Regions from separate parts of the Streptomyces sp. NPDC043427 genome, predicted to be linked through region 3. Evidence: predicted binding sites of a transcription regulator. Region 3 holds the regulator's gene; each other region holds the start of a gene.
What was found. Region 3 encodes HrcA, which represses chaperone genes, less so after heat shock. Its sites were predicted from a motif close to TTNGCACTCNGNNNNNCNGAGTGCNAA; they were not measured.
Positions count from the first base shown of each region.

Region 1 (10,253 bases), on a different contig from region 3:
GACGGCGATCGAGGCGAGGTTGGTGACCAGGACCTGGCGGCGGGCGGTGGTGCGCAGGTCCACCAGCGGGGCCCGGACGCGCAGTTCCCACCAGCCCCAGGCCGGCAGGACGAGCACGGCGGCGCCGAACAGGCCGAGCGTGGTGGGGCTGGTCCAACCCCAGTCGGCGCCCTTGGAGATCGCGAGCAGCAGGCAGACCAGGCCGGTCGCCATGCCGACGGCGCCGACCAGGTCGAAGCGGCCGCCGGTGCGGACCTGGGACTCGGGCACGAAGAGGACGACAAGCACGGCGGCGACGGCGCCGAGGCAGGCCGACGTCCAGAACAGCACGTGCCAGTCGAAGTTCTCGGCGATGAGCGCGGCGGCCGGCAGGCCGAGGGCGCCGCCGACGCCGAGGCCGGTGCTCATGAGCGCGGTGGCCGAGCCGAGGCGTTCGGCGGGCAGTTCGTCGCGCATGATGCTGATGCCGAGCGGGATGACACCGGAGGCCAGGCCCTGGAGTACGCGGCCGGTGATCATCGGGATCAGGGACTCGCTGAGGGCGGCCGTGACCGAGCCGGTGACCAGCAGGGCCACGCTGACCAGCAGCATGCGGCGCTTGCCGTACATGTCTCCGAGGCGTCCCATCACCGGCGTGGCGACAGCGGCCGCCAGGAGGGTGGCGGTGACCGCCCAGGCGGTGTCCGAGGCCGAGGCGTTCAGCAGTTTCGGCAGCTCGGGGACGATCGGGATGACCAGGGTCTGCATCAGCGAGACGACGATTCCGGCGAGGGCCAGGACCGCCACCACCGCGTTCGACCTCGGCGGGGCTGACCCCCCGGCCCCGGTGGGGCGGGCAGGAGCGTCGGACATGGCGGGGCCTCCGTCGGTGGGGCGGCATGAGAAGAGCCCTGTACTTGACCGAGGCAACCTTAAGTCACTTGCTTGACTTAACCAAGGGCCTCCAGGAACAACGGGCCACCCACGAAGAAGGGCCGGAGCGCCGCTGTCGCGGCACCCCGGCCCGGCACGGGCCCGGCAGCTCAGCTCAGCGTCTGCAGCGCCGACGGCTCGTACGCCTTGAGCTCGTCCAGTCGACCGCCCAGCACCTTCGCCGCCCACTGCGGGTCCTGGAGCAGGGCGCGGCCCACGGCCACCAGGTCGAACTCGTCGCGCTCCAGGCGGTCGAGGAGGTCGTCGATGCCCTTGACCGGGGAGCCCTCGCCCTGGAAGCCCTTGATGAAGTCACCGTCGAGACCGACCGAGCCGACGGTGATGGCCGTCCTGCCGGTCAGCTTCTTGGTCCAGCCGGCGAGGTTGAGGTCGGAGTCGTCGAACTCCGGGACCCAGTAGCGGCGGGTGGAGGCGTGGAAGGCGTCGACGCCGGCCGCGGCGAGCGGGGTCAGGATGGCCTCCAGCTCCTCCGGGGTCTCGGCGAGCCGGGCGTCGTAGGCGTCCTGCTTCCACTGGGAGTAGCGGAAGATGACGGGGAACTCCGGCGAGACCGTCTCGCGTACGGCGGCGACGATCTCGGCGGCGAACTTCGTACGGGCCACGGGGTCGCCGCCATAGGCGTCGGTGCGGCGGTTGGTGCCGGACCAGAGGAACTGGTCGATGAGGTAGCCGTGGGCGCCGTGCAGTTCGACGCCGTCGAAGCCGATGCGCTCGGCGGCCGCGGCGGCCTCGGCGAACGCGCCGATGACGTCGTCGAGGTCGCGCTGGGTCATCGCCTTGCCGGTGCCCTCGGTACCGTCGGTGCGCAGGCCGGAGGGGCCGACGGCAGGGGCGTCGGCGAAGGGCGGCTCGCCCTGCCGGCGGACCATGCCGATGTGCCACAGCTGGGGGACGATGGTGCCGCCGGCCGCGTGCACGGCCTCGGCCACCTTCGCCCAGCCCGCGAGCTGCTCGTCGCCGTGGAAACGGGGGACGCTGTCGCTCTGTCCGGCGGAGGCGTGGCCGACGTAGGTGCCCTCGGTGACGATCAGGCCGACGCCTGCGGCGGCGCGGCGGGCGTAGTACGAGCGCACGTCCTCACCGGGGATGCCGCCCGGGGAGAACATCCGGGTCATCGGCGCCATCGCGATGCGGTTCGGGACGGTCAGGCCGTTGATGGACACGGGCCGGGAGAGGATCTCGGCGGCGCGGGAGGCGGGGGTCGGGGTGGCGGTCACTCGGGACTCCTCGTCGGTACCAACTGGTATGTGCACATGCAATAAAGTGATCGCCTACGTCAACCACCGCGCGCGCCGCCTCCATCCCGGTGCGGGGCGAAACGCGATGTGATCCCGGACACGCCCGAGGGCGGCACCCCCTGTTTCCAGGGAGTGCCGCCCTCGGCACGGAAGGGACGTTTCCGATCCTCGGGGAGGATCAGAAGTCCATGTCACCGCCCGGCATGCCGCCGCCGGCCGGGGCAGCGCCCGCCTTCTCCGGCTTGTCGGCGATGACGGCCTCGGTGGTGAGGAAGAGCGCGGCGATGGAGGCGGCGTTCTGCAGGGCAGAGCGGGTCACCTTCGCCGGGTCGATGATGCCTTCGGCGATCATGTCGACGTACTCACCGGTCGCGGCGTTCAGGCCGTGGCCGACCTGGAGGTTGCGGACCTTCTCCACGACGACGCCGCCCTCGAGACCACCGTTGACGGCGATCTGCTTCAGCGGGGCCTCCAGCGCGAGCTTCACGGCGTTGGCGCCGGTCGCCTCGTCACCCTCGAGGTCCAGCTTCTCGAAGACGGAGGACGCCTGGATGAGCGCCACGCCACCACCGGCGACGATGCCCTCCTCGACGGCCGCCTTCGCGTTGCGGACGGCGTCCTCGATGCGGTGCTTGCGCTCCTTGAGCTCGACCTCGGTGGCGGCACCGGCCTTGATGACCGCGACACCGCCGGCGAGCTTCGCCAGGCGCTCCTGCAGCTTCTCGCGGTCGTAGTCCGAGTCGCTGTTCTCGATCTCGGCGCGGATCTGGTTGACGCGGCCGGTGACCTGCTCGGAGGCGCCGGCGCCGTCGACGATGGTGGTCTCGTCCTTGGTGATGACCACCTTGCGGGCCTTGCCCAGCAGGTCGATGGTGGCGTTCTCCAGCTTGAGGCCGACCTCCTCGGAGATGACCTCGCCGCCCGTGAGGATGGCGATGTCGCCGAGCATGGCCTTGCGGCGGTCACCGAAGCCCGGGGCCTTGACGGCGACGGACTTGAAGGTGCCGCGGATCTTGTTGACGACCAGGGTCGACAGGGCCTCGCCCTCGACGTCCTCGGCGATGATCAGCAGCGGCTTGCCCGACTGCATGACCTTCTCCAGGAGCGGGAGCAGGTCCTTGACGTTCGCGATCTTGGAGTTCGCGATCAGGATGTACGGGTCGTCGAGGACGGCCTCCATACGCTCCATGTCGGTGGCGAAGTACGCCGAGATGTAGCCCTTGTCGAAGCGCATACCCTCGGTGAGCTCCAGCTCCAGACCGAAGGTCTGGGACTCCTCGACGGTGATGACGCCTTCCTTGCCGACCTTGTCCATGGCCTCGGCGATGAGCTCGCCGATCTGGGTGTCGGCGGCGGAGATGGAGGCCGTGGAGGCGATCTGCTCCTTGGTCTCGACATCCTTCGCCTGCTCGAGCAGGGCACCGGAGACGGCCTCGACGGCCTTCTCGATACCGCGCTTCAGGGCCATCGGGTTGGCGCCGGCGGCGACGTTGCGCAGGCCCTCGCGGACCAGCGCCTGGGCGAGAACGGTCGCGGTGGTCGTACCGTCACCGGCGACGTCGTCCGTCTTCTTGGCGACTTCCTTGACCAGCTCGGCGCCGATCTTCTCGTACGGGTCCTCGAGCTCGATCTCCTTGGCGATGGAGACACCATCGTTGGTGATCGTGGGGGCGCCCCACTTCTTCTCGAGGACGACGTTGCGGCCCTTGGGGCCGAGCGTCACCTTCACGGCGTCCGCGAGCTGGTTCATGCCGCGCTCGAGGCCGCGCCGCGCCTCCTCGTCGAACGCGATGATCTTGGCCATGTGAAGTGGTCCCTCCAGGACTGGGGGTGATTCCTTCGGACCGCGCCCGCGCCCGCGACGGACGGCTCGCCTGCCTCGTGGTTCCTTGCCCCACCTGGCGTGCGGGCCTCACCGACCCGGTCCTTCGTTGTCACTCTCACCTTCAGAGTGCTAACGCAATGATTAGCACTCGCCCCTGTCGAGTGCAAGCGCCTTCCCCGGATCCGCAGGTGAACGCCGGGTGCCGTGGCGCCCGGCGGCGCGTCGGGGCAGACCGAAGGGCTCGTACCCCGGGAGGTACGAGCCCTTCGAAGATGTTCAGAAGAACGACGCTGCGTCGGCGCGTGCTTCAGCCGGTCGCGAGTCGGACCATGTCCGCCTGCGGCCCCTTCTGGCCCTGCGAGATCTCGAAATCGACCCGCTGACCCTCTTCCAGGGTGCGGTAGCCGTCCATCTGAATCGCGCTGTAGTGGACGAAAACATCCGCACCACCGTCGACCGCGATGAAGCCGTACCCCTTCTCCGCGTTGAACCACTTGACGGTGCCCTGAGCCATGCCTAACTCCCCTATTACTGGCCCTTGCACAGATCCACACTTCGCGGATCCGGGTCAGACCTCACCCCCCGCCTTGGTTGGGGGCGTGCGCCGGAACGCGTCGACCGCGGCCGAATGTATCTGTCCAACTGCCGTCTGCAACAGGTCAATCGGACGAGAATTCCGGGCATGGCCGGTCGGGAATTTACCGAGAATTCGCCAGAATTCAGGGCAAGTCGGGCTCCACAAAAGGAGCAAATGACGCAAAAGAACCCCACACTTTGGCTACTTCTCATCGCATGTGGAGCCGTAAAACAGAGGCGTTCGGTACGCGGAAAACAGCGTGTTCCCCAACTGTACCGCGCTCAACCACACAGAATTGCCCCCTCCGCTTCTCTCACGGAGGGGGCAATTCGATGAACTCTCGGTAACTGATGTTACCGAAGGTAATGATCAGCCTCCGGCGACCGCCGGAATGATGGAGACACCGGCACCGTCCGGGGTGGCCGTCTCCAGCCCCTGCTCGAAGCGGACGTCGTCGTCGTTGACGTACACATTGACGAAGCGGCGCAGCTTGCCCTGGTCGTCGAGCACGCGGGCCGCGATGCCCGTGTGGTTCTTCTCCAGGTCGGCGATGACCTCGCCGAGGTTCGCGCCCTCGGCGGCGACCTCGGCCTGACCACCGGTGTAGGTGCGCAGGATGGTGGGGATGCGGACGGTCACGCTCATGCGAGGCCAGCCTCTCGGAAGGAGTCCAGGTTCGGGCGGATGGTGGCGGTGAGGCCGGTGCCGGCCACCGCGTCGAGGGTCTTGAGGCCGTCGCCGGTGTTCAGGACGACCGTGGTGAGGGCCGGGTCCAGCAGGCCGTTCTCGATCAGCTTGCGGGTCACCCCGACCGTCACGCCACCCGCGGTCTCCGCGAAGATGCCCTCCGTCCGGGCGAGCAGCTTGATCGCGTCGACGACCTGCTCGTCGTTGACGTCCTCCACCGCACCGCCCGTGCGGCGGGCGATGTCGAGGACGTACGGCCCGTCCGCCGGGTTGCCGATGGCGAGGGACTTGGCGATGGTGTTCGGCTTCTGCGGCCGGACGACGTCGTGGCCCGCCTTGTACGCGGTGGACACCGGCGAGCAGCCCTCGGCCTGGGCGCCGAAGATCTTGTACGGCTTGTCCTCGACGAGCCCGAGCTTGATCAGCTCCTGCAGACCCTTGTCGATCTTCGTGAGCTGCGAGCCGGAGGCGATCGGCACGACCAGCTGGTCCGGGAGCTGCCAGCCGAGCTGCTCGCAGATCTCGTACGCCAGGGTCTTGGAGCCCTCCGCGTAGTACGGCCGCAGGTTGACGTTGACGAAGCCCCAGCCCTCGCCCGCCGGGTCGCCGATGAGCTCGGAGCAGAAGCGGTTCACGTCGTCGTAGTTGCCCTCGATGCCGACGAGCTCGCCGCCGTAGACCGCGGCCATGACGACCTTGCCCTGCTCCAGGTCGTGCGGGATGAACACGCACGAGCGGAAGCCGGCGCGGGCGGCCGCGGCACCCACCGCGCCGGCGAGGTTGCCGGTGGAGGAGCAGGAGAGCGTGGTGAAGCCGAAGGCGCGGGCGGCCTCCAGCGCCTGCGCGACGACACGGTCCTTGAAGGAGTGCGTCGGGTTGCCGGAGTCGTCCTTGACGAAGAGCTTGCCGGCGTCGACGCCCAGCTCGCGGGCCAGGTTGTCGGCCTTGACGAGCGCGGTCCAGCCGGGGTTGATGTTCGGCTTGTCCGCCACGTCGGCCGGGACGGGCAGCAGCGGGGCGTAACGCCAGATGTTCGCGGGGCCCGCCTCGATGCGCCCCCGCAGCTTCTCCGTGTCGTAGGAGGAGAAGTCGTAGGCGATCTCGAGCGGGCCGAAACACTCCTCGCAGGCGAAGACCGGGCCGAGGGGCACGCGGTGACCGCACTCGCGACAGCTCAGCGCTGCGGCGGGGCCGAGGTCTACGGTGGAGTCGGTGGTGCTTGCAACAGTCTGCACAGCCATGGAGGCGAGGCCCTTTCTCCTCATCTTCCTCACGACGCATCTCGCCGCGAGACGGATTTGGCACCTTCCCTAGCCGGGAGCCTCGCTGGCGATCGACAGTGATCTACGAGACCGGCTGGAGGGTTGCCGGGGCTTCAACGGGCCGTGTCCCTCTGCCCCTCTGGATGAGCGGTATGTGGTTGTTGACGCACATGACCTCCGACATGCGATGGTCACCAGCGTTGTCCAAGACTGTAACCGAAGGCCAGGACAGTTGAGATAGTCGTCCGAACCGCGAGACAACCCGTGAGGAGCCGCAGACTGTGCTGGAAGAAGCCGAGCGCTGGCTGAGGACCCGCTCCTGGTCCGTGACCGATCGCCCGCTCCACCAGATCCTGGCCGCCAAGCAGCGCACGGGCCAGTCGGTCAGTGTCGTGCTGCCCGCGCTGAACGAGGAGGAGACCGTCGGCGACATCGTCGCCGTGATCCGTCACGACCTCATGCGACAGGTCCCGCTCGTCGACGAGATCGTCGTCGTCGACTCGGGATCCACCGACCGCACCTCCGAGGTGGCCGCCGCCGCGGGCGCCCGGGTCGTCCACCGCGACGACATCCTCCCGCGTATCCCGACCGTGCCCGGCAAGGGCGAGGTGCTGTGGCGCTCCCTGATGGTGACCGGCGGGGACATCGTCTGCTTCATAGACGCCGACCTGAAGGAGTTCTCCTCCGACTTCGTCTCCGGGATCGTGGGCCCCCTGCTCACCGACCCGGACGTCGATCTCGTCAAGGCGATGTACGACCGTCCGCTCGGCGGGGCGGCCGGCCAGGGCGGCCGGGTCACCGAGCTCATGGCGCGCCCGCTGCTGAACCTGCACTGGCCGCAGCTGGCGGGGTTCGTGCAGCCGCTCGGCGGCGAGTACGCGGCCCGCCGCTCCCTCCTGGAACAGCTTCCCTTCCCCGTCGGCTACGGCGTGGAGCTGGGCATGCTGGTCGACTCCCTGCACCTGGTCGGGCTCGACGCCCTCGCCCAGGTCGACGTCGGCGTGCGCAAGCACCGCCACCAGGACGGGCAGGCGCTGGGCCGCATGGCCGCCGCGATCTATCGCACCGCGCAGCTCAGGCTGGCCCGCGGGCACCTCGTCCGTCCGTCCCTCACCCAGTTCGAGCGGGGCGAGGACGGGTTCGAGCCGCGTACGTACTCCGTGGACACGGAGGAACGGCCGCCGATGACGGAGATCGCGGAGTACGCCGCGCGCAAGGTGGCGTGACGCGCACGGGACGGCCGTATACGGCTCGATGGGGCTTGTTGATACGGCTGATACGGCTGATACGGCCGTCCACGAAGCGCGATCGTACGTTTGAGCGTTTACAGGCCGGGCTAAGTTGAGGCGTATGGCTTCCACGCACGACGCTGCTGCTCAGGTGCTGGTCGCGTCCAACCGCGGCCCGGTCTCGTACACGCTCCAGGAGGACGGCTCGCTGCACGCCAAGCGCGGTGGCGGCGGGGTCGTCTCGGGCCTGTCGGCCATCGACCCGGACGCCGGCGCCCTGTGGGTGTGCTCGGCGCTGTCCGATGGCGACCGGGAGGCGATCCGGCGCGGGGTGGGCGAGAAGGGCGTACGGATGCTGGACATTCCGGCGGACGTGCACTCGGACGCGTACAACGGCATCGCGAACTCCGTGCTGTGGTTCGTCCACCACATGCTGTACCTCACACCGCTGGAGCCGGTCTTCGACGCCGAGTTCCGGCGCCAGTGGGCGGCGTACGAGACCTACAACCGGGCGTTCGCCGAGGCGCTGGCGGAGGAGGCGGCCGAGGGGGCGGCCGTCCTGGTGCAGGACTACCACCTCTGTCTCGTCCCCGGCATGCTCCGCGAGCTGCGCCCCGACCTGCGCATCGGGCACTTCTCGCACACGCCGTGGGCGCCGGCGGACTACTTCGCGATGCTCCCCGCGGACATCCGGGAGCAGCTGCTGAGCGGCATGCTCGGCGCGGACCGCCTGGGCTTCCTCACCCGGCGCTGGGCGGACGCGTTCACCACCTGCTGTACGGAGTTCGCCGGCGGCCTGGGCCGTACGCGCATCGGGGTGCACGGACTCGGCGCCGACGCCGACTTCCTGCGCGAGCGCTCGCACCGGCCGGACGTGGAGGAGCGGATCACCGCCCTGCGTGAGGAGATCGGCGGCGAGGGACGGAAGACGATCGTCCGTGTCGACCGCACCGAGCTGTCGAAGAACATCGTGCGCGGTCTGCTGGCCTACCGGCAACTGCTCGACGACCACCCCGAGTGGCGCGAACGGGTGGTGCACATCGCCTTCGCCTACCCCTCCCGCCAGGACCTCGCGGTCTACCGCGACTACATGGCCGAGGTGCGGCGGGTGGCGCAGGAGATCAACGAGCAGTACGGCACCCCGGGCTGGACCCCGGTCGTCCTGCACCTCAAGGACGACTTCGCCCGCTCCCTGGCCGCCTACCGCCTCGGCGACGTGGCCCTGGTCAACCCCATCCGGGACGGCATGAACCTCGTCGCGAAAGAGGTGCCGGTCGTCTCCGACCAGGGGTGCGCGCTGGTGCTGTCGCGGGAGGCGGGGGCGTACTGGGAGCTGCGTGAGGACGCGATCACCGTCAACCCGTTCGACGTGATGGAGACCGCGCGGGCGCTGCACGAGGCGTTGTCGATGGGGCCGGCGGAGCGGGCGGAGCGGACGAAGCGGTTGGCGTCCGCGGCGACCGCCCTGCCCCCCACCCAGTGGTTCCTGGACCAGCTGAACGCGCTGCGGGAGGTTCAGTCCAGCTGAGCCGCCAGGGCCCGCAGCAGTGCTACGACCCCTGCCGGGCCGTCGACGACGAGGTCCGCGCGTTCGGCCAGTTCGGTGACCTCGGCGCTGCCGCTGCACACGAGGAGGCCGGGGACGCCGTCGGAGCGGAGTTTGTCGACGGCGGCGTAGGCGGGGAGGTCGCCGAGGTCGTCGCCGGCGTAGAGGACTGCCTCGGCGCCGGTCTCGCGGAGGTGTTCCAGAAGTGCGACGCCCTTGTCCATGCCGGGCGGGCGGAGTTCGAGGACCATACGGCCCGGTTCGACGATCAGGCCGTGGCGGGTGGCGAGGTCGGTGAGGGGTTCGCGCAGGGCGTCGAACGCGGCCTGTGGGTCTTCTGCGCGGCGGGTGTGGACGGCGACGGCCCGTCCCTTCTCCTCGACCCAGGCCCCGTGCGAGGCGCCGGCCCGCTCGATGACGTCCGGCAGTTCGGCCCGGACCGCGGCGACACCCGGGTGCGGGTCGGGGGCGGCGAGGGTGCCGCGCTCCCAGCGCTCGGCGCCGTAGTGCCCGAGCACGACGAGCCGCTCCAGCCCCTCGACTCCGTCGAACCCACCGTGCCGGACGGCGACCTCGGCCGGGCGACCGGTGATCACTGTCACTGCGGCGACCTTGGGCGCGAGTGCGGTGAGCGCGGCGACCGCGTCGGGGTGGGCCCTGGCCTGTTCCGGGTCGGCGACGATCGGGGCGAGGGTGCCGTCGAAGTCGAGGGCGATCACTGTTCGGCGGGGGTGCGCGAGGATCGCGTCCAGTCCTTCACGACCGGGGCGGGTGGTGGGGGTGGGGACAGGTGAGGTCGGTTCTTTCGCGGAGTCCTTGTCGTGGCTGCCCATAGGGCGACTTTATCGGTGTCGGCGCAGTCACTGGCGAGCGCAGGTCCGCGGTATCCAGCCCGTCCGGCGTTTGAGGACGAGGCCGTTCAGGCCGATGGGGGTCTGGGGGCGGAGCCCCCGGTC
Region 1 covers NZ_JBWKCC010000004.1:170,152-180,404, reverse strand. Annotated here, with positions in the region: gene AC067M_RS10490 (MFS transporter) at 1-852, opposite strand, end outside; gene AC067M_RS10485 (NADH:flavin oxidoreductase) at 1,023-2,150, opposite strand; gene groL (chaperonin GroEL) at 2,350-3,975, opposite strand; gene AC067M_RS10475 (cold-shock protein) at 4,304-4,510, opposite strand; gene AC067M_RS10470 (MoaD/ThiS family protein) at 4,943-5,218, opposite strand; gene thrC (threonine synthase) at 5,215-6,501, opposite strand; SAM riboswitch class I at 6,519-6,672, opposite strand; gene AC067M_RS10460 (glucosyl-3-phosphoglycerate synthase) at 6,804-7,748, shown strand; gene AC067M_RS10455 (alpha,alpha-trehalose-phosphate synthase (UDP-forming)) at 7,873-9,279, shown strand; gene otsB (trehalose-phosphatase) at 9,267-10,130, opposite strand.
Region 1: groL (chaperonin GroEL) is a predicted target of HrcA. The motif match lies at 4,103-4,129, and genes of this name have one in related genera.

Region 2 (10,253 bases), on a different contig from region 3:
CGTGATGGCCTTGTGCTGCTTCATGGCGCTCGCGTTCTATGACGGATTCCGCAGTGTGCTGCCTCCGGCCGTGCGCACCGTGTGGGACTGGGCGCAGGTGGCCGCGTCCTGCCTGGCCGTGGTGTGGGGGTGGCTGGTGCAGCGCCGATCCCACGACAGACAACTTCTGGACCCGCCCACCCCGGCGGAGTTCAGCAGCGCCAAGCGCGACGAGGTCAGACGCAGCACGGGGCTCGCCATGCTCGGCCGCGGCCTCCTCGTGCTCGCCGCGCCCGTCCTTCCGGCGCTCGCCGCCTTCGGCGTCGGCTGGACCGTCGCCACGCTCACTGTCCGCGAATACCCGAGCGAAGTCGGCGCCCGCCGCTGGCTGGAGAGGCACCCGTCCGGAGGTTGAGCGGGCGGCTCGCGGCGAACACCGTTGCCTGCGTTCGCTGAGCGGTCGACAGGCGCCGGGGAAACCGTCGTACGACTTCACGCGCACCGCGTCAGTCGTCGGCCACACCCGGATCAGTCCGGCCGTTGAGCCTTTCCGCATTCCCGCTGGGAGCCGCTGGTCATCGGCTTCGGGGCGGCGCGGTGGGTGAGCTCGTCATGGCAACGCGAAGGCCCGGCACCCCCGAGGGGCGCCGGGCCTCACCTACGCTGTGTCGGCGTGGGTCAGTGCGAGTGGCCGTGGCCGTGGCCGGCAGCGGCCGGCTCTTCCTCTTCCTTCTTCTCGACGACCAGGGTCTCGGTCGTGAGGAGGAGGGAGGCGATGGAGGCGGCGTTCTCCAGGGCGGAGCGGGTGACCTTCACCGGGTCGATGACGCCGGCCTTCACGAGGTCGCCGTACTCACCCGTCGCGGCGTTGTAGCCGTTGCCCTTCTCGAGCTCGGCCACCTTGGAGACGATGACGTAGCCCTCGAGGCCGGCGTTCTCGGCGATCCAGCGCAGCGGCTCGACGGCGGCCTTGCGGACGACCGCGACACCGGTGGCCTCGTCGCCGGTCTTGTCGAGGTTGCCCTCGAGGACCTTGACGGCGTGGACCAGCGCGGAGCCACCACCGGAGACGATGCCCTCCTCGACCGCGGCGCGAGTCGCGGAGATGGCGTCCTCCAGACGGTGCTTCTTCTCCTTCAGCTCCACCTCGGTGGCGGCGCCGACCTTGATCACGCACACGCCGCCGGCCAGCTTCGCGAGGCGCTCCTGGAGCTTCTCGCGGTCCCAGTCGGAGTCGGTGTTCTCGATCTCGGCCTTGATCTGGTTGACGCGACCCTCGACGTCCGCCTTGTTGCCGGCGCCGTCGACGATCGTGGTGTCGTCCTTGGTGACGGTGATGCGGCGGGCGGAGCCGAGCACGTCCAGGCCGGCCTGGTCGAGCTTGAGGCCGACCTCCTCGGAGATGACCGTGGCGCCGGTGAGCACTGCCATGTCCTGCAGCATCGCCTTGCGACGGTCACCGAAGCCGGGCGCCTTGACGGCGACGGCGTTGAAGGTGCCGCGGATCTTGTTCACGACCAGCGTCGACAGGGCCTCGCCCTCGACGTCCTCGGCGATGATCAGCAGCGGCTTGGAGGCACCCGCCTGGATGACCTTCTCGAGCAGCGGCAGCAGGTCCTGGATCGAGGAGATCTTGCCCTGGTTGATGAGGATGTAGGGGTCCTCCAGGACGGCCTCCATGCGCTCCTGGTCCGTCACGAAGTACGGCGACAGGTAGCCCTTGTCGAAGGCCATGCCCTCGGTGAAGTCCAGCTCAAGACCGAAGGTGTTGGACTCCTCGACGGTGATGACACCGTCCTTGCCGACCTTGTCCATCGCCTCGGCGATGAGCTCGCCGACCTGCTGGTCCTGGGCGGACAGCGCGGCCACGGCGGCGATGTCGGACTTCTCGTCGATCGGGCGGGCCGAGGCGAGCAGGTCCTCGGACACGGCCTTGACCGCCGCGTCGATGCCCTTCTTCAGCAGAGCCGGGGAGGCACCCGCGGCGACGTTCTTCAGGCCCTCGCGGACGAGCGCCTGGGCCAGCACGGTGGCGGTGGTGGTGCCGTCACCCGCGATGTCGTTGGTCTTGGTCGCCACCTCCTTCACCAGCTGCGCACCGAGGTTCTCGTACGGGTCGTCGAGCTCGACCTCGCGGGCGATGGTGACGCCGTCGTTGGTGATGGTGGGGGCGCCGAACTTCTTGTCGATGACGACGTTGCGGCCCTTGGGGCCGATCGTCACCTTGACCGTGTCGGCAAGCTTGTTGACGCCGCGCTCGAGGGCGCGACGGGCGTCCTCGTCGAACTTCAGGATCTTCGCCATGGGAGCGTAGCCCTCTCGGAAAAATGGGAACGAAAACGAACTGCGCCCCGGGCGCCCGGCTGATTAATGGTCGCGGGGGCCAGGGGCGCAGATCAAAGCAATGTGCTTCGGTATGAAGCCGGGTGAACTACTTCTCGATGATCGCGAGCACGTCGCGAGCCGAGAGGACGAGGTACTCCTCGCCGTTGTACTTCACCTCGGTGCCGCCGTACTTGCTGTACAGCACGATGTCGCCGGTCTTGACGTCGAGCGGAAGGCGCTCGCCGTTCTCGAAGCGGCCCGGGCCCACGGCCAGGACGACGCCCTCCTGGGGCTTCTCCTTGGCGGTGTCCGGAATGACCAGGCCAGAGGCCGTGGTCTGCTCGGCGTCCAGCGGCTGGACCACGATGCGGTCCTCGAGCGGCTTGATGGCAACCTTGGAGCTGGTGGTCGTCACGATCCGACCTCCCCCTTCGGAGATCTCACGGGGTTAACTGTCTGAGGTGGCGACCAGGTCGATCCGTCGTCGCGGGTGCCGGACCTGCCCGTCGCGTTGTTGGCACTCTCCAGGGGGGAGTGCCAGAGCTGAGACTATGACCGCGATTAGCACTCGGTCAAGCGGAGTGCCAATCCCCGCGGGGCGCGGCGCGCTTTCCGGTTGACCCGAGCGTCCGGTGGCCTGTGTCGGTGCGGCGGTCACGGGCGGGCCGATTTTCGTACCGTTCCCCCATGACGTCTGGATCTTCGCCGGCCGACGGCTGCGTCCTCGCCGTCCTGATGGTCGCGGAAGTCGCCTTCGGGTACGTCTTCGCGCTGCTCTTCGCGATGGCGGGGCATCCGACGGGGATGCTGGCATGGCTGGGCGTGATGGGGCTGGTGGCTCTCGGAAGTGCCACCCTCCTGTTCCGGCGCGGGTACCCCGGCGCCGGGGCCGGGCAGGTGGTGGCGGCTGGGCTCTTCCTGGCCCTCGCGGTGCTGGTGCAGGCCGGCTGAAGTCGCCCGGCGCTACAGGTAGTCCTCCAGCCGTCCCACCGTCAGTCCCCTCCCCTGGATCTCCCGCAGCAACCGGGTCGTCCGTTCCCGCAGGGTCGGGCCGGTCGCGTCGCCGGAGGCCACCGAGACGATGTCGCCGGGGCGCAACCGGCGCTCGCCGTCGGCGAAGACGGGCTCACCGTTCTCCGTCGAGACCCGCCACAGCACGACCGCCGCGATGCCGCAGTCGGCGGCCGCGCGCAGGGTGGTCGTGTCGTACGTGCCGTAGGGCGGGCGGAAGAGGCGGGGGCGCAGGCCGAAGCGGGACCTGAGTTTGTCCTGCTGGCCGCAGATCTCGGCGCGTTGCCCGGCGTAGGGGAGGCCGCGCAGGGAGGGGTGGTCGAGCGTGTGGTTCTGGATGGTGGCGCCGACGGAGCGCAGGCGCGCGAAGTGGCCGTAGCCCGGGCCGACGACACTGTCCGTGAGGAACATGCTGACCGGAAGCCGCAGTTCGCGGACCATGTCGACGAACCGGGGGTCCCGTTCGGAGCCGTCGTCGTAGGTCAGGAACACGACCTTGTCGCGGGTCGGTACGTGGTCGACGACGGGTGGGAGGCCGCCGCGCCCCGCGTCAGCGCCACCGGCGACGGCCCGTGCCGGTGGCTCGGGGGCGGGGGGCAGCGGAGCCACCAGGCCCCAGCGGGCGTACGGGCGCTCTCCGGCCGGGTCGTGCGGCCGTACGCGCTGGGCCGCCTTCTTGCCCAGCCTCTCGATCGGGTCGACGGACTGGGCGCAGCCGGTGAGGAGTACGGCGGCCGCCAGCACCCCCGCCCCAAGCCCCCGCAGCCGTGGCCCCCTCACAGGTAGTCCTCGAGCCGGGCCACCGCGTACCCCTGCGCCGTGACCTTGTTCAGGAACCGGCGGATCATGTCGGGCATCGTGCCCTTCCAGTCGCGCCGGCCGCGGAAGTGGCTGAGGACGATGTCGCCGGGATGGAGGCCGCTGTCCCACTCGCGGTACTCCCAGTGGTCGACGAAGACCTCCTCGTCCCACAGGGGCGCGTACTTGATGCCGCAGGTCTTCGCCGCGCGCAGGGTGGCCTGGTCGTAGTTGCCGAAGGGCGGGCGGAAGAGGGTCGGGCGCTTGCCGTAGCGCTTCTCGATCACGTCCTGCATGCCGCAGATCTCGCGCTTCTGGCGGGCGTAGGACAGCCCGGGCAGGTAGGGGTGGTGCAGGGTGTGGTTGCTCAGGGTCACTCCCCCGGCCTGCATCCTCGCGAAGTAGCCGTAGTCCTCCTTCACCAGGTAGTCGCTGAGGAAGGCGGTGTACGGCACCTTCAGCTCGCTCATCATGCGCAGGAACGCCGGGTCCTTCTCGGCGCCGTCGTCGATGGTGAGGAAGACGACCTTCTGCTTTGTGGGGACCGTGGTGAAGACGGGCGGCAGGTCCAGTTCCTCGTGGTCGTCGACTTCGAAGCCCTCGCGGGTGGTGATCCTCGGCTTCTTCGCGGGCGGCGGCGGGGGAGTGAGCGGGACCCGCCGCAGTCCCCAGCGCCTGGCCGCGGCGACGCGGGCCTTGTACGCGGCGCGCAGTTCGGTGGCGTAGGCGTCGAGGGCGCGGGCGGCGGGGGCCTGGAGGCGCTGCTGTTGGCCCGGGGCCGGGTGGGTGTCGGTGCCGTCGGCGGGGGCATGGCCGCAGCCCGAGAGGACGGTCGCGGCGGTGACGGCGGCGAGGACACCACGGCTCACCCCGCGCCGACACGCCAGATTTTTATCGTTTTGTACGACCACTCGCATGGTGCCGGATCCTCGCAGCCCCCGCTCCGGAACCCTCCCCGACACCGCGGGCGCGGGCACGCCATCCACCGACTGGCCCACAATGACCCGGTGAACGACCCTCTCCTCGCCTTCGCCGCCCTGCTCGCCCCAGAGGGCCGCGCCCTCCTCGACGAGGTGCGCGGCACCGACCCCGCCCAGGAACTGGCCGTCGCCACCCGGCTGCGCCGCGAGCACCCCGCCGAGCTGGTGTCGGCGGCGCTCGGTCAGGCGCGGCTGCGGCAGCGGGCGGCGGCGAAGTTCGGGGCCGAGGACGCGGAACGCATGTTCTTCACGCCGAACGGGGTCGAGCAGTCGACGCGGACGAGTGTCGCCACGTACCGGGCGGACTGTTTCCGTGCGACGGGGGTTCGGTCCGTCGCCGACCTGTGCTGCGGGATCGGCGGGGACGCGATCGCGCTGGCCCGGGCCGGGATCCAGGTGCTCGCCGTGGACCGGGATCCACTGACGGCGGCCGTGGCGCGCGCCAACGCGGAGGCGCTGGGGCTGGGGGACCTGATCGAGGTGCGGGAGGCCGATGTCACGGAGGTGGACACGGAGGGCTACGACGCCGTGTTCGTGGACCCTGCGCGGCGCGGCGGACGCGGGCGGATCTTCGACCCGGAGGCGTACGCGCCGCCGCTGTCCTGGGCGGTCGAGGCCGCCCGCAGGGCACCCCGGGCCGCCCTGAAGATCGCTCCCGGCATTCCGCACGAGATGATCCCGCCCGACGCCGAGGCCGAGTGGATCTCGGACCGGGGCGACGTCAAGGAGGCCGTGCTGTGGTTCGGCGCCGCGGTACCCGGCGCGCGGCGGGCGATGCTGCTGCCCTCGCTCGCGGCCGTGCGGGCCACACCCGACACGATGCTGCCCGACCCCGAGGTCCGGCCCGTCGGACGGTACCTGTACGAGCCCGACGGCGCCGTCATCCGCGCCCACCTGGTCGCCGAGGTGGCCGAGGAGGTGGCGGGCGGGCTGGTCGACGCGACGATCGCCTATGTCACGTCCGACGAGCTGCGGGCGACCCCGTACGCCACCGCCTACGAGATCACCGACCGACTCCCCTTCAACGTCAAGAAGCTGAAGGCCCTGCTCCGGGAGCGGCAGGTCGGCGTCCTCACCGTGAAGAAGCGGGGGTCGGCGGTCGAGCCCGAAGAGCTCCGGCGCAAGGTGAAGCCCCAGGGGCCCAACTCGGCGACGGTGTTCCTGACCCGGGTGGCGGGGGCGCCGACGATGCTGATCGGCCGACCCGCCTAGGGTCTTTCGTTTGGATCAGGCCGGATCAGGGAGCGGGGCCCGCGAGCCCGGCATGATCCGAACAGCACACCTAGGGCGTGTTTCCCACCACGCCCTGACCCGCAGCCGAGGCCGCGCGTCTCAACAGCAACTCCCGCTCCCGTTCATTGCGGGCCAGTTCCGCCGCCCGTTCGAACTCCGCGCGCGCCTCCGTCGTACGGCCGAGGCGCTGGAGGAGGTCACCGCGGACGCTGGGGAGCAGGTGGTAGTCGCGGAGGGCCGGTTCGGTGGAGAGGGTGTCGACGATCTCCAGGGCCGACGCCGGGCCGTCCGCCATCGACACGGCGACCGCCCGGTTGAGTTCGACGACCGGGGAGGGCGCGCGGGCGGCGAGAAGGCCGTAGAGGGTGGCGATGGTCGCCCAGTCGGTCTCCTCGTAGGTGTACGCGTGCGCGTGGCAGGCGGCGATCGTGGCCTGGAGGGCGTACGGGCCCGGGGCGCCCGTGGAGGTGGCCTCGGCGCGGGTCAGGGCCGTGACGCCTCGGGCGATGAGCCTGCGGTTCCAGCGGCGGCGGTCCTGGTCGGCGAGGAGGATCGGTTCGCCGTCGGGGCCCGTGCGGGCGGCGGTGCGGGACGCCTGGAACTCCAGCAGCGCGGCCAGGGCGTGCACCTCGGGTTCCTTCGGCATGAGGGCGGCCAGCTGCCGGGCCAGCCGCAGGGCGTCCTCGCACAGCGCCGGACGCAGCCAGTCGTCGCCGGCGGTGGCCGCGTACCCCTCGTTGAAGATCAGGTAGATGACGTCGAGGACCGAGCCGAGGCGGGCCTCGCGGTCGGGGCCGTACGGCACCTCGAAGGGGACGTTCCTGGCGGCGAGGGTCCGTTTCGCGCGGACGATGCGCTGGGCGACCGTCGCCTCCGGGGCCAGGAAGGCGCGGGCGATCTCGGGCGTGGTCAGGCCGCCGAGCAGGCGCAGGGTGAGGGCGATGCGGGCCTCGGCGGACAGGACGGGGTGGCAGGCGGTGAAGACCAGGCGGAGCAGGTCGTCGTCGATGTCGTCGGGGTCGTAGGAGGCGGCGGGTTCCTCCGGGGGCGCCGCGGTCTCCAGGTCGCGGCCGATCTCCGCCAGCTTGCGGGCGTAGTTCTCCCGGCGGCGCACGAGGTCGACGGCGCGGTGCTTGGCGGTGGCGGTGAGCCAGGCTCCGGGGTTGTCCGGCACCCCTTCCCGCGGCCACCTCTCCAGCGCCGCGACCAGGGCGTCCTGTGCGAGTTCCTCGGCGATGCCGACGTCACGCACGACGCGGGCGACGGCGGCGATGACACGCGGGGACTCGATACGGAAGACGGTCTCGATGGCGCGGCGGGCGTCCGGGCCGGAGACGGATTCGGTGGCACCGCGGGCGTCCGCGGTGGGCTGCTGTTCCACAACCCACCATCGAACACCCCGGACGGCACACCACCAAGCGGAACCCGTCAGCCCTCCATGATCTCCCGCACCTCACAGGTCACGGTCCACTTGTCCTCGTGCACCTTCAGGAACCGCTTGGTCCACTCGAGCGCCTCGGCCTGGTCCTTGCACTGCATGATCGCGTAGCCGCCGACGGCCTCCTTGGTCTCGGTGAACGGCCCGTCGGTGACGGAGATCGCGCCGCCCTCGTAGTGCACGCGGGTGCCCTGGGCGGTCGGCGTCAGCCCGGCGGTCTCCAGCATCACGCCGGCCTTGGTCATCTCCTCGATCAGCTCGCCCATCCGCTGCATCAGCTCGGGGCTGGGGCCCTCGGCGGGGGCGGTGTTCTCGTCGACCCTCACGAGCGACAGGTAGCGGGGCATGGTGCCTCCTCAGGAACGGTGACCCGTACGGTGACGAGTCTCGCGGGCGGGGCCTCTCCCCGCCTCTCACCTGTACGTCGAACGGGAGACATCCGGATCGACACGCTCACCGGATTTTTCCGGCGAGTTCTCTCCGGTGGGTGTTTGCGCAGGTAGCGGCCCCCTCACGCGCCTGCCGTACAGCGCACCGGCCGCCACCGCGGCCACCGCCAGCAGCACCGCCGACACCCAGTACGCGGCCGCGTACCCGTCGACGAGCCCCTGGGCCCCGCCCGCTGAGTCACGGGCCGCGGCGACCGTCACCAGCACGCCCAGCCCCACAGCCCCACCGACCTGGCGGGAGGTGTTGAGCAGCCCGGAGGCCATCCCCGTCTCCTCGGGGGCGACCCCCGCCGTGGCGGCCGTGCCCAGCGGTACGAAGCACATGCCGATGCCGACGCTCGCGACCGCCGACGGCCCGAGCACGGAGAGCAGGAAGCCGCCGTCGACCGCGACCGCCATCGCGAACCACGCGATGCCCGCCGCCCCGAGCAGTCCGCCCGCCACCAGCAGCGTCCCGGCCCCCAGCCGCCCGACCGCCCGGGCGGAGACCGCCGTACCGACCACGACGCCCGCGCAGAACGGCAGGAACGCGCACCCGGCGGCGGTCGGCCCGTAGGCGAGGACCTGCTGGAGGTAGAGGGAGGTGAAGTAGAAGGCGGCGAACTGGCCCGCCGACATCAGCAGGGCGAAGACGTTGGCGGCGAGCACCGGTCCCCGGGTGAGGAGCCCGAGCCGCAGCAGCGGCTGTGACACCCGGGTCTCGACCACCGCGAAGGCGGCCAGCAGAACCACGGCGGCGCCCAGGACACCCGCCGTCTGCCAGGCCGCCCAGCCATGGGTCTCCGTGCGTACCAGACCGAGCACGAGCAGCGTGGTCCCGGCGGTGGCCAGCAGCGCGCCGAAGAGGTCGAGGCGGGGGCGGGCACCGGGGCGCCGGTCGTCGGCGGGAACGGCGAGCCGGGCGAGGGGCAGGGCGAGCGCCACCACCGGCACGTTGACGAGCATCACCGCCCGCCAGCCGGCCCAGTCGGTGAGCAGTCCCCCGGCGAGGACCCCGACGGCCCCGCCGAGCGCCCCCGCGGCGCCCCACAGGCCCAGGGCGCGCGAACGGGCGGGCCCGGCCGCGTAGGTGACGGTGATGAGGGTGAGCGCGACCGGCGCGAGCGCGGCGGCACCGGCGCCCTGCGCGGCCCGTGCGGCGACCAACTGGCCCGGCGCCTGGGCGAGTCCCCCGACCAGGCTCGCGAGGCCGAACACGGCGAAGCCGGTCACCAGGACCCGCCGTCGGCCGACGACGTCGGCGAGCCGTCCGCCGAGCATGAGCAGCCCGCCGAAGGCCAGGGCGTAGGCGTTGACGACCCAGGCGAGCGATTCCGTGCCGAAGCCCAGGCCGCTGCCGATGTCCGGCAGGGCGACGTTGACGACGGACATGTCGAGGGAGACGAGGAACTGCACGGTGAGCAGCACCGGCAGTAACCAACGCGAGGCGTGCGTCTGCGAGTTCAGCATGCCCAGCACATTAATATACGCGTACAGAAAATTGCTATACGCGTACAGAAAAGGACGAGGGAGGGGGAGGAGGAGAGGAAGAGGAAGCGGAGAGCGAGGAAGAAAGAGCAAGGAGGGGGAGGTGGAGAATGCTCGGGTGACAGGCAACGGGCAGAAACGGGCGGCGGGTCGGCCCCGGCGCATCGAGCGGCAGCAGATCGTGGACGTGACGCGGCGGATCATCCAGGAGGAGGGCGTCGAGGCGCTCTCCATGCGCCGCGTCGCCAAGGAGGTCGGCGCCACCCCGATGGCGCTCTACCACCACGTGCGCGACAAGGACGAACTGCTGATGCTCACCCTGGCGGGCGTAGCGGCGACCGTCCCGCGCCCCGACCTGCCCGAGAACCCACGCGACCGCATCGTCGCCACCGCCGTCCACATGCACGCCGCACTGAGCGGGATGGTGTGGGTCGTCGACGTGCTGAGCAGAGGTGACCTCACGGACAAGAGCGCGCTGTGGATGACGGAGGAGATCGTCGACTCGGCCATCACCTGCGGCCTGACCCCGGAGGCCGCGATCCATGCGTACCGCACGATCTGGTACGTCGTGTA
Region 2 covers NZ_JBWKCC010000002.1:724,994-735,246, forward strand. Annotated here, with positions in the region: gene AC067M_RS07115 (hypothetical protein) at 1-394, shown strand, start outside; gene groL (chaperonin GroEL) at 658-2,283, opposite strand; gene groES (co-chaperone GroES) at 2,411-2,719, opposite strand; gene AC067M_RS07130 (hypothetical protein) at 2,992-3,255, shown strand; gene AC067M_RS07135 (polysaccharide deacetylase family protein) at 3,268-4,095, opposite strand; gene AC067M_RS07140 (polysaccharide deacetylase family protein) at 4,092-5,030, opposite strand; gene AC067M_RS07145 (class I SAM-dependent methyltransferase) at 5,121-6,305, shown strand; gene AC067M_RS07150 (RNA polymerase sigma factor) at 6,376-7,707, opposite strand; gene AC067M_RS07155 (YciI family protein) at 7,755-8,111, opposite strand; gene AC067M_RS07160 (MFS transporter) at 8,178-9,662, opposite strand; gene AC067M_RS07165 (TetR/AcrR family transcriptional regulator) at 9,784-10,253, shown strand, end outside.
Region 2: groES (co-chaperone GroES) is a predicted target of HrcA. The motif match lies at 2,866-2,892, and genes of this name have one in related genera.

Region 3 (10,253 bases):
AACAGAATGCCGTCGCCGTCCCAGCGCAGCAGGTAGCCGTTGTGGTTGCGGTGCCGGGTCGGGACCTGGCTCGCGGTGCCGAGGACCACCAGTTCACGTACGGACACGACGCACTTACCCCGGGGGCCATTGCAGGCCACGACCACCCAGGACATGGGCGTGCGCGTGGAAGACGGTCTGCCCGGCGCCGCTGCCGGTGTTGAAGACGATCCGGTAGCTCTCCAGCTTCTCCTCGTCGGCGATCACCTGCGTCTCCCGCAGCAGGTCCGCGGCGAGCTCCGGCGCGCCGGCGGCGAGCGCCGCGGCGTCCGCGTAGTGCGCCTTCGGGATCACCAGCACATGCGTCGGCGCCTGCGGATTGATGTCCCTGAACGCGACGGTCGTCTCGGTCTCCCGCACGATCGTCGCCGGGACGGCCCCGGCCACGACCTTGCAGAACAGACAATCGTCCTGCGGCTCCCCTGCCATGCGGCCTCCTCACGCCGTTGATCGCCTACTGGTGCATGGTATCCATCCGCCCAGCCGCGGACAGTCGTGCCGCTGGGCGGCGCGGGCCTACGGCAGAACGGGTGGCACCTTTGCCGGGGTCTCCTCCAACGACGTCAACGCCAACCGGACCGCCTCGTCCAGCTGTACGTCCCTCCCGGCCCCCCAGTCCTGCGGCGCCTGCACCACCTCCACATCCGGATCCACCCCGTGGTTCTCCACCCCCCACTCATAACCCTCGAGCCAGAACGCGTACTTCGGCTGCGTCACCAACGTCCCGTCCACCAGCCGGTACCGGCTGTCGATCCCGACCACCCCGCCCCACGTCCGCGTCCCCACCACGGGCCCCAGCCCCAACGCCTTGATCGCCGCGTTCACGATGTCCCCGTCCGACCCGGAGAACTCGTTCGCCACGGCCACGACAGGCCCCCGCGGCGCGTCGCGCGGATAGCTCTCGGCCCGCATGCCGCGTGGCAGATCCCATCCCACGATGCGCCGTGCCAGCTTCTCGATCACCAGCTGGGACGTGTGTCCGCCCCGGTTCTCGCGGAGGTCGACGACGAGCCCCTCCCGTGCCACCTCCACCCGCAGGTCGCGGTGGATCTGCGCCCAGCCGGGCGCCTGCATGTCCGGCACGTGGAGATAGCCGAGCCGCCCACCGGACTTCTCGTGGACGTACGCCCGCCGGTCCGCGACCCACGCGTGGTACCGCAGCGATTCCTCGTCGGCGACCGGCACGACCACGGCGTGCCGCAGCTCGCCCCCGCCGGACGGTGACACCGTCAGCTCGATGGTCCGCCCCGCCGTGCCGACGAGCAGCGGTCCGGGCCCGGCCACCGGGTCCACCGGCACTCCGCCCACCGCGACGACCGCGTCCCCGGCCCGCACGGCGACGCCGGGTGCGGCGAGCGGGGAGCGGGCGTCGGGGTCGGAGGTCTCGGAGGGCAGGATGCGGTCGATGCGCCAGCTGCCGTCCTCGTGCCGGGAGATGTCGGCGCCGAGCAGGCCCTGGCGGGCCCCGTGGCCGTGTCCGCCGCGCGGAACGACGTACGCGTGCGAGGTGCCGAGCTCGCCCTGCACCTCCCAGAGGAGGTCCACGAGGTCGTCATGGGTGGCGACGCGCTCGACCACGGGCCGGTAGCGGTCGAGGACGGCGGCCCAGTCGACGCCGTTCATGTCGGGGTGCCAGAAGTGGTCCCGCATGATGCGGCCGGTCTCGTCGAACATCTGCCGCCACTCGGCCGCCGGGTCGACCGTCTGCCGGACGCGGCCGAGGTCGACGGTGATGTTCGAGTCGCTGTCGTCGTCGCCGGAGGCCCGCCGGTCGCTGGGTACGACCTTCAGCTTGCCGTCGGTCCACAGCAGCAGGCGTTTGCCGTCGCCGCTGACCTCGAAGTGGTCGGCGTCGGCGGCGAGGTGCTCCAGGCGCTGCTGGGCGAGGTCGTAGCGCTCCAGCTCGGTGTGGGGGTCCGGGTCGTCCGGGGTGGCCCGGGAGGCGCCGAGGACGCCCTGCACCGGGTGGCGCAGCCACAGCACGCCGTCCTTCGCCGCCCGCAGGTTGGTGTAGCGGGCGGCCTCGACGGGGAACGGCACGATCCGGTCGGCGAGGCCGTCGAGGTCGATGCGGGTGGCCGGGGTGCCCTCGCTGTCGGGTGTCTCGTCCTTGTCGGGGGCCTCGAAGGGCCGGCCGTGCCGCTGCGGCCCGAAGGGGGACGGGGTGGTCGCGGCGAGAGTGATCAGGTGGGGTCGGGTGCCGACGACGAACGCCAGGTCGAAGACGTGCTCGTCGTAGACGGGGTCGAAGGAGCGGCTCGACAGGAAGGCGAGGTGCTTGCCGTCGGGCGTGAACGCGGGGTCGTAGTCCTGGAAGCGCAGCGGGGTCGCCTCGGTGACCGACAGGTCGGTGGTGTTGGCGAGCTTGAGCTGGCTCAGGGGGCGGGGCCCGGGGTGCGACCATGCGAGCCAGGCCGAGTCGGGTGAGAAGACCAGGCCGGAGACGTCCCCGTCCTCGCTGCGATCGACCTCGCGGACCTCGCCGGTCTCCCGTTCGACGAGGAGGAGGCGTCCGTCATGGGCGGCGACGGCGGCGCGGCTGCCGTCGGGGGCCATGGCGAGCTCCAGGACCCGGCCGAGGCGCCCGGTGGCGAGACGGCGCGGGGTGGCGCCGGGGGCGAGCCCGGTGGCGGGCGCGAACTCCAGGGCGTCCTCGCCCTCGGCGTCCGTCACCCACACCACCCACTCCTCGCCGTCCGCGCGGAAGGTGCGGGGCGAGCGGGCCCGGACGCCGGGCTGGGCGGCGAGCGTACGGGTGGGGCCGGCGCGGTGGGTGACCCAGTGGACGGAGCCGCGCACGGAGACCGCGCTGCCGCGCGCGGTGTGGTCGGGGGCGGCGGACCCGAACCAGCGGGCGGCGTTCACCTGGAAGGGCCGCCGGTCGGTGCGCTGGCCGCCGAGCCGGATGTCGAGGCGGCGCGGCTCGGCGCCGTCGAGGTCGTCGAGGAGCCACAGTTCACCGGCGCTCGCGTACACCACCCGGGTCCCGTCGCCGGCCGCGTGCCGGGCGTAGAAACCGTCGAGTGGCGTGTGCCGGCGCAGGTCGGAGCCGTCGGCGAGGGAGGAGTACAGCGCGCCGGTGCCCTCGTGGTCGGAGAGGAAGGCGATACGGTCCCCCACCCATCCGGGGTATTCGAGGTTGCCGTCCAACTCCTCGTGCAGCCGCGTGAATACGCCGGTGTCCTCCCGGTCGATCCACAGCTTGCCCGCCGTACCGCCCCGGTAGCGCTTCCACCAGGCGGCCTCGCGGCCCATGAGCGCGGACAGCAGCACGGTGTGCGGGCCGTGGGCGACATCGCCGACGGGCCCGTACGGCAGGGTGGTGGCGGGGCCGCCGTCGAGCGGGAGGGCGCGGGCCCAGGTGCGGCGCATGCTGGCCTCGCCGTGGGCGGTGACCGCGAGGACCCGCCCGTCCGGGGTCCAGCCGCGCACCTGCGTCTTCGCGTTGCCCCAGTACGTCAGCCGGGTCGTGGGCCCGCCGTCGACGGGGGCGATGTGCACCTCGGGGGCGCCGTCGCGGGTCGAGGTCCAGGCGACGGTGGTGCCGTCGGGCGAGATGCGCGGATGGGTGACCGGCATGTTGTCGGCGCTGACCCGCCAGGCCCGCCCGCCGTCGAGGGGGGCGAGCCAGACGTCGTCCTCGGCGGTGAAGGCCACCAACCCGCCGTGCGGGTGCGGAAAGCGGAGATAAGCCGATGAGGCGGCGGATGCCGCGGTCGCGGACTGTGTCACACGGTCACCCTATGCAGCGCGGATGCGCGGGGACAGAGGTTTGGATCACTTGGCCGCCTGCTTCTCGCGCTCACTTGCCCTGGACGGGACGGCAGTTCGGATACTGGTCGCACCAGATGGTGGTGGTGACGGTCACGGTGACGGTGGCCCCGGGCCGCTGCCCGCCTCCGGGGCCCGGGTTGACGGGCGAGGGCGTTCCGTTGCAGTTGCCGAGGCCGCTGACGTGGAACCTGACCTTGCCGCCGACCTTGGCGGTGAGATCACCGCGCACACAGGCGCCGCTGACGGCACGCGTGACCTTGCCGGTGACGGTGATGTCCTTCCCGTCGCCGGTCTCGCCCTCGCAGTCCACGGAGGCGACGGTGTCCTCACTCGCCGAGGGCGCGGAGGGCGACTTGTTCCCGGCCTTGTCGCCGTAGTCGGCCGTGCAGGTCAGCCAGCGCACGTCGATCTTCTGCCGTTCGAGCTCCTTCGTCGCCGTCTCGTCGGTGGTGTACGCCACCGTCGCCGCGCTCAGTCCGCCCGGATCGCACGCCACGGCTCCCCCCACGGCCATCAGCGCGAGGCCGGCGACCGCGGCCGCCCGTGTTCCGCGCGGCCGGACCTGAATCCGCCTCAAAGCCCCCATGGTCGGACAGCGTGCCACTGTCCCGGCCGACGCGGAAGGGCGCATACGGCCACTCCTGCACCGGCGCGCGACGGTCAGCCGAGCAACAGCAGCCACTCCTGTAGTTCCACCAAGTTGCCCTCGGGGTCCCTGAGATGGGCGACCCGCATGCGGTCGGTCATGGGCGCGGGGCCGTGTACAAGGGTGGCACCGCGGGCGGTGATCTGCTCGCAGTAGGTGTCCAGGTCGTCAACGCGCAGCACGACCAGGGAGCGGTGGCCGGTCGCCGTGTCACCGAGCTCGTCGAGGACCTCGGCCATCATGGTCCGGTCCTGCAGCGCGACGCCCGCCGATCCGATGGCGGGGCTGAACTTCTCGTACGGCCCCTGTGTGGAGCCCGACTGAGGCTTGAGGCCGAGGACGTCGGCGTAGAAGCGGTAAGAGGCGGCGAAGTCGGTGACCAGCAGCCGTACTTGAGCCAGTTCCATCGTGGTGTCTCCCGGGTCTCCCGGTGTCTCCTGGTGTCAGGACCAGCGGCCGGTGCGGCCGAGGAGCAGGGCCGCGGCGGCGGTGCCCGCGGTGGAGGTGCGCAGGACGGTCCGGCCGAGCCGGTAGGGCCGTGCGCCGGCCTCCTCGAAGAGCGCCAACTCCTCGGGGGAGACGCCTCCTTCGGGGCCGACGACGAGCACGATCTCGCCCTGGGCGGGCAGTTCGGCCGTCGCGAGCGGGGTGTCGCCGCTCTCGTGGAGTACGGCGGCGAAGTCGGCGTCGGCGACCAGCGCCGCGACCTGCTTCGACGTCGCCGCGTCGGCGACCTCGGGGAAGCGGACCCGGCGGGACTGCTTGCCGGCCTCCCTGGCCGTGGCCCGCCACTTCGCGAGAGCCTTCAGCCCGCGCTCGCCCTTCCACTGCGTGATGCAGCGGGAGGCGGCCCACGGGACGATCGCGTCGACGCCGGTCTCGGTCATGGTCTCCACGGCGAGTTCCCCGCGGTCGCCCTTCGGCAGGGCCTGCACGACGGTGATCCGGGGGGCCTCGGCGGGCTCCTCGACGACGTCCTTCAGGCTCACGACCAGCCGGTCCTTGCCCTCGGCGACGACCACCTCGCCCTCCGCCCAGCGCCCGGCGCCGTCGGTGAGGACGACGGCCTCACCGGGCCGCAGCCGCTTCACGGAGACGGCGTGCCGCCCCTCGGGTCCGTCCAGGACGAACTCCCCGGCACCGGCCGCACCGAAGTCCTCGACGACGAACACGGGCGCCGTCATCGGCCCGCGTCCTCACCCGGGCACCCCGACAACGCCGCCCTGGCCGCGCCCAGTTCGTCGGCCAGCACCTCGACCAGCCGCCCGGCGGGCAGGTCCCGGGCCATCCGGTGCCCCTGCCCGGCCCACAGGGCCATGCCCTGCGCGTCCCCGGCCTTGGCTGCCGCCTTGCGCAGCGGGGAGGTGAGGTGGTGGACCTCGGGGTAGGCGGCGGGCGCGTACGGGCCGTGCTCGCGCAGGAAACGGTTCACCAGGCCGCGCGCCGGACGCCCCGAGAAGGCGCGGGTGAGTTCCGTCCGTACGAACAGCGGGTTGGTCAGCGCCTCCTTGTGCACGGCCTGCGCGCCGGACTCCGGCGTCGCGAGGAACGCCGTGCCGAGCTGCGCCGCGCTCGCGCCCGCGGCCAGCACGGCGGCGATCTGGCTGCCGCGCATGATGCCGCCGGCGGCGACGAGGGGAAGGCTCACGGCCTCCCGGACCTGGGCGAGCAGGGACAGCAGTCCGAGAGCGGAGCCGTCGGTCTCCGGGAGGTCCCGGTGGGTGCCCTGGTGGCCGCCGGCCTCCACACCCTGCACGATCACCGCGTCGGCGCCCGCCCGCTCCACGGCCACGGCCTCGTCGGGGGTGGTGGCGGTGACGAGGGTGAAGGTGCCGGCCCGGCGCAGGGACTGAAGCACCTCGGGGGTCGGCACGCCGAAGTGGAAGGACGCCACCGGCACCGGGTTGTCGAGGAGTACGGCGAGCTTGGCCTCGTATCCGTCGTCACGGCCGCTGTCCGGGTCGCCGAGCTCCGTCTCGTACCAGGCGGCCTCGCCGGCGAGCTGGTGGGCGTAGACGTCGACGGCGCCGGTCTCGGCATACTCCGGCTGCGGCATGAAGAGGTTCACGCCGAAGGGCCGGGAGGTGAGGCTCCGCAGCTGTTTGATCTCCTGGTACAGCCCGTCGGCGGTCTTGTACCCGGCGGCGAGGAACCCGAGCCCGCCCGCCTCACAGACGGCGGCGGCGAGCTGCGGCACGGAGACACCGCCCGCCATGGGGGCCTGCACGATCGGCTGGGGAAAGAGATCGGTCAGCGCGGAGGACATGACGGCATGTTGTCACGTCCTCCGGACGGGACCGAATCGGGCCGCCTCTCTGGCACAGGCCAAGTGAAGACAGCCCGTCCGGCTTTCGAGGACGAGGTCCGTTCAGGGCCGAACGGGGGTCTGGGGGCGCAGCCCCCAGCACCACGGTCACCGCCCGTTGAACGCGTCCTTCAGCCGTGAGAACAGGCCCTGCTGCCCCGGCTGACTGTGCCCACCCGGGGGCCGACCCCCGGCCCCCCCCAGCACCAACCACAGCCCGCGTCACCGCCCGTTGAACGCGTCCTTCAGCCGTGAGAACAGGCCCTGCTGCCCCGGCTGGAACTGCCCCTGCGGCCGCTCCTCGCCCCGCAGCTTGGCCAGCTCCCGCAGCAACCGCTCCTGCTCAGGATCCAGCTTCGTCGGCGTCGTGACCTCGACATGGACGATGAGATCGCCCCGGCCGCCACCCCGCAGGTGGGTGACGCCCCGGCCGTGCAGCGGGATCGACTGGCCGGACTGGGTGCCGGGCCGGATGTCGACCTCCTCGAGGCCGTCCAGCGTCTCCAGCGGCACCTTCGTGCCGAGAGACGCCGCCGTCATCGGGATCGTCACCGTGCAGTGCAGGTCGTCCCCGCGCCGCTGGAAGGTGGCATGCGGCAGCTCGTGGATCTCGACGTACAGGTCACCGGCGGGACCGCCACCGGGCCCGACCTCGCCCTCGCCCGCGAGCTGGATGCGCGTGCCGTTGTCGACACCGGCGGGGATCTTCACCGTCAGCGTGCGACGCGAACGCACGCGCCCGTCGCCCGCGCACTCCGGGCACGGCGTCGGGACGACCGTTCCGAAGCCCTGGCACTGCGGGCAGGGGCGGGAGGTCATGACCTGGCCCAGGAAGGACCGCGTCACCTGCGACACCTCACCGCGGCCGCGGCACATGTCACAGGTCTGCGCGGTCGTGCCCGGCGCCGCGCCCTCACCACTACAGGTGGCGCAGACGATCGCGGTGTCGACCTGGATGTCCTTGGTCGTGCCGAAGGCCGCCTCGTCAAGCTCGATCTCCAGCCGGATCATCGCGTCCTGGCCGCGCCGCGTACGCGAGCGCGGGCCGCGCTGGGACGCCGTACCGAAGAAGGCGTCCATGATGTCGGAGAAGTTGCCGAAGCCACCGGCGCCGAAGCCGCCCGAGCCACCGCCGCCCGCCTGTGACAGCGGGTCGCCGCCGAGGTCGTAGACCTGCTTCTTCTGCGGGTCCGACAACACCTCGTAAGCGGCGTTGATCTCCTTGAACCGCTCCTGGGTCTTCGGATCGGGGTTGACGTCCGGGTGCAGCTCGCGCGCGAGCCGCCGGAAGGCCTTCTTGATCTCTTCCTGCGACGCGTCGCGGCGCACGCCGAGAACGGCGTAGTAGTCCGTGGCCACTTACGACTCCGCCAGGATCTGTCCGACGTACCGTGCCACTGCGCGTACCGCTCCCATCGTTCCCGGGTAATCCATGCGGGTCGGTCCGACCACGCCGAGCTTGGCGACTGCCTCGCCGCCCGAACCGTAACCGACCGACACCACAGACGTGGAGTTGAGCCCCTCGTAGGCGTTCTCGTGACCGATGCGTACGGTCATGCCCGAATCTCCCGCCTCGCCCAGGAGTTTGAGGAGCACGACCTGCTCCTCCAGGGCCTCCAGGACGGGCCGGATGGTGAGGGGAAAGTCATGTCCGAAGCGGGTGAGATTGGCGGTGCCGCCGATCATCAGCCGCTCCTCGTTCTCCTCGACAAGCGTCTCCAGCAGGGTGGAGAGCACCGTCGTGACCGTACCGCGGTCCTCGACGTCGAACCCCTCCGGGAGGTCCTCGACCAGTCGCGGCACGTCGGTGAACCGGCGCCCCGCGACCCGGCTGTTCAGCCGCGCCCGCAGGTCCGCCAGGGACGCCTCGCCGAAGGGCGCCGGGCAGTCCACCATCCGCTGCTCGACCCGGCCGGTGTCCGTGATCAGCACGAGCATCACGCGCGCGGGGGCGAGCGAGAGCAGCTCCACGTGCCGCACGGTCGAACGGGTCAGCGACGGGTACTGCACGACGGCCACCTGCCGCGTCAGCTGCGCGAGCAGCCGCACCGTACGGGCGACGACGTCGTCGAGGTCGACAGCGCCCTCGAGGAAGTTCTGGATGGCGCGCCGCTCGGGCCCGGTCATCGGCTTCACGCCGGCCAGCTTGTCGACGAACAGCCGGTAGCCCTTGTCGGTGGGGATGCGCCCGGCGCTGGTGTGCGGCTGGGCGATGTACCCCTCGTCCTCCAGGGCCGCCATGTCGTTGCGGACCGTCGCCGGGGAGACGCCGAGGTTGTGCCGCTCGGTGAGCGCCTTCGAGCCCACCGGCTCCTCGGTGCCCACATAGTCCTGGACGATGGCGCGCAGCACCTGGAGCCTGCGTTCACTCAGCATCGCGCGCACCTCCCGTACTCGTCCCCTCGACATCCGCCTGGCACTCTGCGCGTGCGAGTGCCAGCGTTCCCCGGCCAGTGTACGGCTGGGGGGTACACCCGGGGCAAGGCTGGTACCCGGCACCGCACGCTGGAGAGTGCTCCGGGCTAGCGTCGCCGTATGACCGTGACTTGGGAAGAGCTGGGCTGGGAGCGGGTGGCGGCCGGGGTGGGGCGGTGTCGGCTGCCCGGGTGGGACTGCACGGCGGGGCTGGTCGTCGGGCCTCGCGCGGTCCTGGTGATCGACGCGGGGTCGAGTCTCGCGGAGGGGGCGCGGCTGCGGTACGCGGCCCAGGAGCTGGCCGGCCGACGTGTGACTCATCTCGCTCTCACCCATCCCCACTTCGACCATGTCTTCGGGGCGGCGGCGTTCGCGGGCGCGGAGGTCTTCGGCGCGGTGGGCCTCGACACGGTGTTGGCGCAGGGGCGTGCGGAGCTGCGCACGGACGCCCTGCGCAACGGCCTGGACCCGTCGGCGGCGGACGAGGCGGTGGAGACCCTCGTCCGGCCCCACCACCACGTCTCCGGCGAGTGGACCCTCGACCTCGGCGACGGCCGCCAGGCGCTGCTCGCGAACGTCGGTCCCGGGCACACCGCCCACGACCTCGCGGTGCTCGTCCCCGGCGCCCCGGAGGTCGTCTTCTGCGGTGACCTCGTCGAGGAGTCCGGCGAGCCCCAGGCCGGTCCCGACGCCGTACCGGCCCACTGGCCGGCCGCCCTCGACCGGCTCCTCGACCTCGGCGGTGAGGACGCGCTGTACGTGCCGGGTCACGGAGCGGTGGTGGACGCGGCGTTCGTGCGGGCGCAGCGGGACGCGTTGGCGGCGCGTTTCGGCGTGTCGCGGTGATCGTGGGGCGGGTTCTCCTATCGTCATCCGAATGCGCCAGTACTCGACGGATCTGACCCCGCCGTGGAAGAAGCCCCAGCCCGTGCCCGAGGTACCGGCGGACCCGGGCCTGGTGGTCGAGGAGCCCGGCACCGGCTTCTGCGGCGCGGTGATCCGCTGCGAGGCGGGCACCGTCACCCTGGAGGACCGCTTCGGCAAGCACCGGGTGTTCCCGCTGGAGCCGCGGGG
Region 3 covers NZ_JBWKCC010000039.1:16,050-26,302, forward strand. Annotated here, with positions in the region: gene AC067M_RS40475 (ribonuclease Z) at 1-107, opposite strand, end outside; gene AC067M_RS40480 (HIT domain-containing protein) at 115-468, opposite strand; gene AC067M_RS40485 (S41 family peptidase) at 556-3,771, opposite strand; gene AC067M_RS40490 (hypothetical protein) at 3,842-4,399, opposite strand; gene AC067M_RS40495 (VOC family protein) at 4,474-4,866, opposite strand; gene AC067M_RS40500 (16S rRNA (uracil(1498)-N(3))-methyltransferase) at 4,903-5,643, opposite strand; gene AC067M_RS40505 (nitronate monooxygenase) at 5,640-6,725, opposite strand; gene dnaJ (molecular chaperone DnaJ) at 6,987-8,123, opposite strand; gene hrcA (heat-inducible transcriptional repressor HrcA) at 8,124-9,140, opposite strand; gene AC067M_RS40520 (MBL fold metallo-hydrolase) at 9,300-10,025, shown strand; gene AC067M_RS40525 (DUF3097 domain-containing protein) at 10,057-10,253, shown strand, end outside.